Regions from separate parts of the Priestia sp. FSL P4-0332 genome, predicted to be linked through region 1. Evidence: riboswitches for the same ligand, from Rfam matches in the RefSeq annotation. Region 1 holds a riboswitch; the other holds the start of a gene.
The links. Region 1 has a riboswitch for lysine ahead of MKY06_RS12985 (amino acid permease). Riboswitches for the same ligand answer to the same signal wherever they lie in the genome.
Positions count from the first base shown of each region.

Region 2: it holds a riboswitch for lysine, as region 1 does, so the genes downstream of both, MKY06_RS24075 (aspartate kinase) here and MKY06_RS12985 (amino acid permease) in region 1, are expected to answer to the same signal.

Region 1 is NZ_JBBOUA010000001.1:2,566,376-2,569,812, reverse strand. It holds gene MKY06_RS12990 (hypothetical protein) at 56-424, shown strand; gene MKY06_RS12985 (amino acid permease) at 460-1,899, opposite strand; lysine riboswitch at 2,002-2,186, opposite strand; TPP riboswitch at 2,361-2,461, shown strand; gene thiT (energy-coupled thiamine transporter ThiT) at 2,494-3,099, shown strand; gene MKY06_RS12975 (ethanolamine ammonia-lyase reactivating factor EutA) at 3,256-3,437, shown strand, end outside.
Region 2 is NZ_JBBOUA010000001.1:4,587,490-4,590,926, forward strand. It holds gene MKY06_RS24070 (YslB family protein) at 255-782, shown strand; gene MKY06_RS24075 (aspartate kinase) at 834-2,066, opposite strand; lysine riboswitch at 2,208-2,385, opposite strand; gene uvrC (excinuclease ABC subunit UvrC) at 2,451-3,437, opposite strand, start outside.

The sequences.
Region 1 (3,437 bases):
GGTTATTAACATAATAAATCGTTTTATTATGTTAATACGAAAGGTGTTAGCTATCATGAATACACATTTTCAATATCAGCATCTAAGAGCTATTCCGAAAAGATGGTCCAAAAAAGAGCTGCATATCCAGCTGAATAGAATCAAGCACAATTCTGAACTATCTACTATAGCAGCAGATCTGCTTTTTCATCTGTTAGAATGTACCCATTCGGGCCTTCAAACTAAACAAGAAATCATAGACTACATCCAAAGCATTCCTACTCATCAACTTCCATCTTTTGTAACCCATTTAAGCAGGTTAATTCAGCATATTTATTATATAGAAGCTGCTGATTACTGTAATCGTCCCCTCAAAGGTTATATGCTTGTTATGAAAAACCAGCCCGCCTATATATCTCTTCATTTTGCTGATCAGATCACATAAAAAAGCTCTCTATTCAAAAGAATAGAGAGCTTTTTTTATTCGTATTTTTTCACTGTTACTTGACATTCTTTTAACGGGATAAGTTTCGACTTTTTCGTCCATTTGTATCCTAACCAAACAATTAAGAATAAAGGAAGTCCGATATAGGAAACAAGTACACCGTACCAGTCAATCGAGTCACCCATAAACGCCGAATAGTTTTGGCCTAAAATAACAACGGCACATAAAATAAAGGCAAAGATAGGGCCAAATGGGAAAAGTTTTGCATGATATGGAAGTTCACTCAAATCATGACCTTGGGCAACAAATGCTCTTCTAAAACGATAGTGGCTGATTGCAATTCCTAACCAAGCAATAAAACCAGACATACCAGAAGCGTTAAGTAACCACGTGTATACCGCACCGTCTCCAAAAAATGAAGCACCAAATGCAAGTGTACCGACAAGTGCCGTTGCGATTAAAGCATTAACCGGAACGCCTCGTTTATTTACTTTTGCTAAGAACCTCGGTGCTTTTCCATCTTTCGCCAAGTTCCACAGCATACGCGTAGAAGCATACATACCTGAGTTACCAGCAGATAAAACGGCTGTTAAAATAACGGCATTGATAGCTGATGCTGCAAACGCCAGACCTGCTCGTTCGAATATTAGAGTAAACGGACTGACCCGCACATCATCACTTGCTAATGAATCCGCTGTGTATGGAATAAGCATCCCAATAACAAAAATAGCTAAAATATAAAATAACAAGATGCGCCAGAAGACTTGTTTAACTGCGCGAGGAACCGTTTTTTCCGGATCTTCACTTTCTCCAGCTGCAACTCCAAGCAACTCTGTTCCTTGGAATGAAAAACCAGCAGCCATAAAAATACCTAAGACAGTAAAGAATCCACCGTGAATGGGTCCATCACCAAGCGTGAAGTTTTTAAAACCTGGTGCTTCATTGTTAAAGATACCAAAAATCATCATAATACCAATAACTAAAAAGATGATAACTGTTACTACTTTAATTAATGAAAACCAAAATTCAGATTCGCCAAATCCTTTTACAGAAAGGTAGTTAAGCCCAAACATAATTAATAAAAACAGGGCACTCCATAAAATAGAAGAAGAGTTTGGGAACCAAAATTTCATAATAAGGGCTCCAGCAGATAATTCAGCTGCAATCGTAATAGCCCAGTTATACCAATAGTTCCAGCCGAGAGCGAAACCAAAGGATGGATCTACAAACCGAGACGCATACGTACTAAACGAACCAGCTTCAGGCATATAAGCTGCGAGCTCCGCCAGGCTGGTCATCAAAAAGTAAACCATGACACCAATAATAGCGTAAGCTAAAAGCGCTCCCCCAGGTCCTGCTGTGTGAATTGCTCCACCACTTGCTAGGAATAAGCCGGTTCCGATGGCTCCTCCTAATGAAATCATCGTTAAGTGGCGAGATTTCAACCCACGTTTTAATTCTTGCTGCTCTTGCATAGATAAATACTCCTTTCGAATGTACGGAAAGAGACGGGATAACATAAAAAAAGCCCGCAGTATATGTGCGCGCTTTTAAATCTGAAAACCGCGTCAACCTTCCGTGAAGATAGCTCTTCACATCACTTGCATGATGTGACAGTTCTGTTCCTGTTCGGAGACAGCCCCAGCTTAAATCAACCGAGAAGTGATCTAAACTTCGGCAATTTTTCCTTTCAAGCAACATCCTCAATGTTCTCTGCATTTCCGTTGCTTTACTATTAAAAACTGCGACCTCTACCTCATCGATTAGGATGAGGGTTTTTTATATTCATTTGACATAAAAGAAGTATATCAAATACTAAAACGATTGTCATTATAAAAAATAGATTCAGAAAATAGAAACATCTTTGAAATCTCTCGAATCTATTTTGTTACATATGGTATAATAAATGTTGTCATAATACTACATAAATATCCGAACGTACCACAGGGGGAGCCGCCGTGCTGAGAGTGAACAAATTGTTCAGACCCTTCGAACCTGTTAGTTAACGCTAGCGTAGGAATGTGGGAATAGTAGCATATATTTGCTTACTCCTGTGTAAACCGTTTGATATGAATGATTCAAAAACAGGAGTGAGAAACGTGAATAAAGCATTACCCTTACAGGCTAAAATTGAAATAGCTATTTTTGCAGCATTAGCACTTCTACTTGATCTTTTGCCTTCCATTAAGATTGCAACGGCTGTGAGTATTTCGTTCTCCATGGTGCCCATTTTTATTATGTGCTTTCGCTGGGGAGTAAAAGGCGGGGCTCTATCTGGTCTATTATGGGGGCTGTTGCAGTTGGCAACAGGAACGGCTTATATTTTAACAGCGCTGCAAACGTTTATTGAATATATTGTGGCTTTTGCTTTTATAGGTTTTGGAGGTGTTTTTTCGCAATCTATTAAAACAAATTTAGCTAACAATAACAGATCAAAAGCTTTTGTTTTGATTGTTTTATCCCTTGTTATCGGCAGCTTCGCACGGTATTTCTGGCACTTTATTGCGGGTATTATTTTCTGGGGATCATACGCGCCAAAGGGCATGTCCGCTCTGTGGTATTCTTTTTCAATGAACGGGATTTCAATGGTAGGGTCACTAATTGCCTGCTTAGTCATTCTTTCACTATTAATTCCATCCGCATCAAGAATGATTGTAACTAAATCACACTCATAATAAAAAAGACTAAATCTACCAAGATTTAGTCTTTTTTGTCATTTGTCACCTTTGTTTACACAAAAGTGTGTCAGGTTTGATAACATAGTTAGTGAAATATTCAAAAAACTGTTTTATGATAATCACCATATTCAAACGAGGTAAGGGATTGATAGCATGCTACAGAAATGGATCACGAGCATAGGTTTAGATATTGGAACAAGCACAACAAAACTGATTGTAAGCAAGCTGCTAATAGCAAATCAACAAAATCAGTTTACGCTGCCAGGCTGTCAAATTATTGATCGTCGCGTAACGTATGCAAGTTCTATCTATACCACCCCTATGCTAAACGATGT
Region 2 (3,437 bases), 2.0 Mb from region 1:
TTACAGATTTTTTCTTTCTATTATAATATTGCTTGCCACAACTAAGTAAGCGTTTACTTTATACTTTTATTGTAAACAAGTTCACAAAACATTTACACAGGTAAAAGTACCCTTTTAAAAGGTATATTATGGATTTTTTATCTTTACATCTAACTCTTTTTACCATAATAAAGATCCTCTTACATTTTATTAAAAAAATGCGTGAGAGGTTTTTTAGATTTGTATATAATAGTAGTAAAGAAAGAGGGGAAAGCATGAGCAATTTACAAACAGAATCACAGCAAGAACTTGAAGAGACGATGGAAACATCAGAACCTAATGTCACAGCTGAAACAGAGAGAAATCTTGATCACGTTTCATATTTCGGATACAGCCTTTTGCGTGACGTGTTAATTCCAGAGCTTCTTGGAGACGAAACGAATACCATTTCATACTGGGCAGGAAAACACCTTGCGCGGAAATACCCATTAAATACAATGGATGAAATCGTCGCTTTTTTTAAAGCAGCTTCCTGGGGAACACTGACGCTTGCAAAAAAAGATAAATATTCACTAGAGCTTGAGTTATCAGGTGATGTGGTCAGCAAAAGATTTCAGCAGGAAACTTGTTCGTTTCATCTTGAGTCAGGATTTGTGGCTGAACAGATTCAGCGGCAAAACAACTGCCTAACAGAAGCCTACTTAACACATAAAGAAAAGAACGGAAAAGTGCTGATTTCCGTGCAGTGGGACCGAAAAGATATTTTACCTACCGAAACACGCGCGGAGCGTTATAAAAAGTAAAAAATACGTATATATAAAAGACGTGGAGATACCACGTCTTTTTTCTCTTCTTTATACTTGCACTGCCTGCTGTTCTTCTAGTTCGAATGCTACGTGAAGCGTCTCAACTGCTTTTACCATATCAGCATGCGGTACAACTGTAGATACTTTAATTTCAGACGTGCTGACCATCTTCACTTCAATTTTCTCTCCTGCCAGCACTTCAAACATTTCAGCTGCAACACCTGGGTTTGAAATCATACCAGATCCGACAATCGACACTTTAGCCAGACCGCTTTCATGTTCGATACGCGTATATCCTAAAGTAGATTTATATTCTTTTAAGACAGCAAGAGCAGCTTCTACGTCTACGGTTTTAATAGAAAATGAGATGGATAGACGATTATTAGCCGTTACGTTTTGAATAATAATGTCCACATTTAACTGTTCTTTTGCTAATGCTGTAAAAATAGTAGAAAGAGTTTGCAACTCGTTGTTTAACCCTTCAATTGTCACGCGTGAAATATTATCTTCAAACGCAATTCCTCTTACGACTAAGTTTTGTTCCATTGAAACTTCCTCCTCAACAATCGTTCCATTCTCGTTTTCTAAGCTTGAACGCACTTCTAGCGGTACCTGATAATTTTTTGCAAACTCAACAGCGCGCGGATGCAGCACCCCTGCTCCCAAATTAGCTAATTCTAACATTTCGTCATATGAAATAGAGTGAAGCTTACGGGCATCTTCTACATAGCGCGGATCTGTCGTAAACACTCCTGTTACATCTGTATAAATATCACATTTTGCAGCTTTTAGCGCCGCGGCAAGAGCTACTGCCGTCGTGTCAGAGCCGCCTCGACCTAATGTTGTAATGCTTCCATCTTCTGAACAGCCTTGGAATCCAGCTACTACTACAATTCGTCCGCTATCTAACTGACGTTGAATACGAGTTGTATCAATGTGCTGGATTCGTGCATTGCTATGAACTGCTTCCGTCTGGATGCCAGCTTGCCAACCTGTTAGCGAAGTTGCTTCATACCCTTTGCATTGAAGGGCCATTGTTAACAGGGAAATCGTCACTTGTTCTCCAGTTGTAAGAAGCATATCCATTTCGCGTTTGCTTGGACTGTCCGTAATATCACTTGCTAATTTCACCAGTGCATCTGTGGTTTTGCCCATTGCCGATACAACAACGACTACTTGGTTACCGCGCTCTGCTTCTTGAATAACTCGGTTTGCTACATGTTGAATACGTTCAACAGAACCAACAGATGTTCCACCAAATTTTTGAACGATTAATGCCATAATTTTGTTCATTCCTTTTCAATAAATTTGCATATGCAGGATGATGAGAAGCTAAATTTTTTTACTCAGACAATAAAAAAAGCAATGAGATGAGCTCTCATTGCTTAACGAACGAAAATTATAAAACATAACCGTCCACTGCCGTGAGATAGCTCTCCAAGAATCTACATCTTGACAATCCTACGTTTATTCAACGCAGAACCAGCAATCATTACTATGAGGTAATGTTCACTTCGGCAAATTTCCCTTTCCGCATCATTCATAAGGGCTCATACCCTTCCTGATACGTACTGATTAAATTTGCACCTCTATCTTCACTTCATTTGATGAAGTGTCGTATGAAATTAGTTAATAGCTTATCAAACATTTTCTATTATTTCAAGACTATTTTTGCAATGTTTCATAAATTTTTTCAGCAATGTTTTGAGGAACACCTGAATTTCGAATATCTTCAACCGTTGCTTCTTTCAATTTTTTCACCGAACCAAAATACTTTAACAAAGCTTTTTTACGCTTTTCTCCCACTCCCGGAATGTCGTCCAGAACAGACTGAAAAGCGGACTTAGAGCGCACTTGACGGTGGAAGGTAATCGCAAAGCGGTGAACTTCATCTTGAATTCGCTGAAGCAAATAAAATTCTTGACTATTGCGTTCAAGCGGTATGATTTGAGGAGGCTCGCCAATCATCAGATTCGAAGTTCTGTGCTTATCATCTTTGACAAGACCTGCTGTAGGCACTAAAAGTCCCAATTCATTTTCGAGAACATCCTGCACCGCAGCCAAATGCCCTTTACCTCCATCTACAACAATTAAATCTGGAAGCGGAAGATCTTCTTTTAATGCTCTGGAATACCTTCTGCGAACCACTTCTCTCATGGAACTGTAATCATCTGGTCCCTGCACGGTCTTAATTTTATATTTACGATATTCTTTCTTTTCCGGCTTCCCATCAACAAAAACAATCATCGCAGAAACTGGGTCTGTTCCTTGAATATTTGAATTATCAAATGCTTCAATCCGATAAGGAGCGGCAATTCCAAGCTCTTCTCCTAACCGTTCAACTGCGCCAACCGTGCGTTCTTCATCTCGTTCAATTAAATAGAATTTTTCACCGAGCGCAATTTTTGCATTTTTACACGCAAGTTCTACTAATTCTTTCTTTTTGCCTCGCTTTGGATGCTGAACCTCTACTTCTACTAATTTCTCAGCCAACTCTGCATCAATCGTTGCTGGAACCATCACTTCTTTTGGCTTAATATTTTTGGCATAAAACTGACCGATAAAAGTTAAGAAATCTTCTTCTGGCTCTTTATAAAAAGGAAACATAGAAACTTCTCGCTCAATTAATTTCCCTTGGCGAATAAAGAAAAC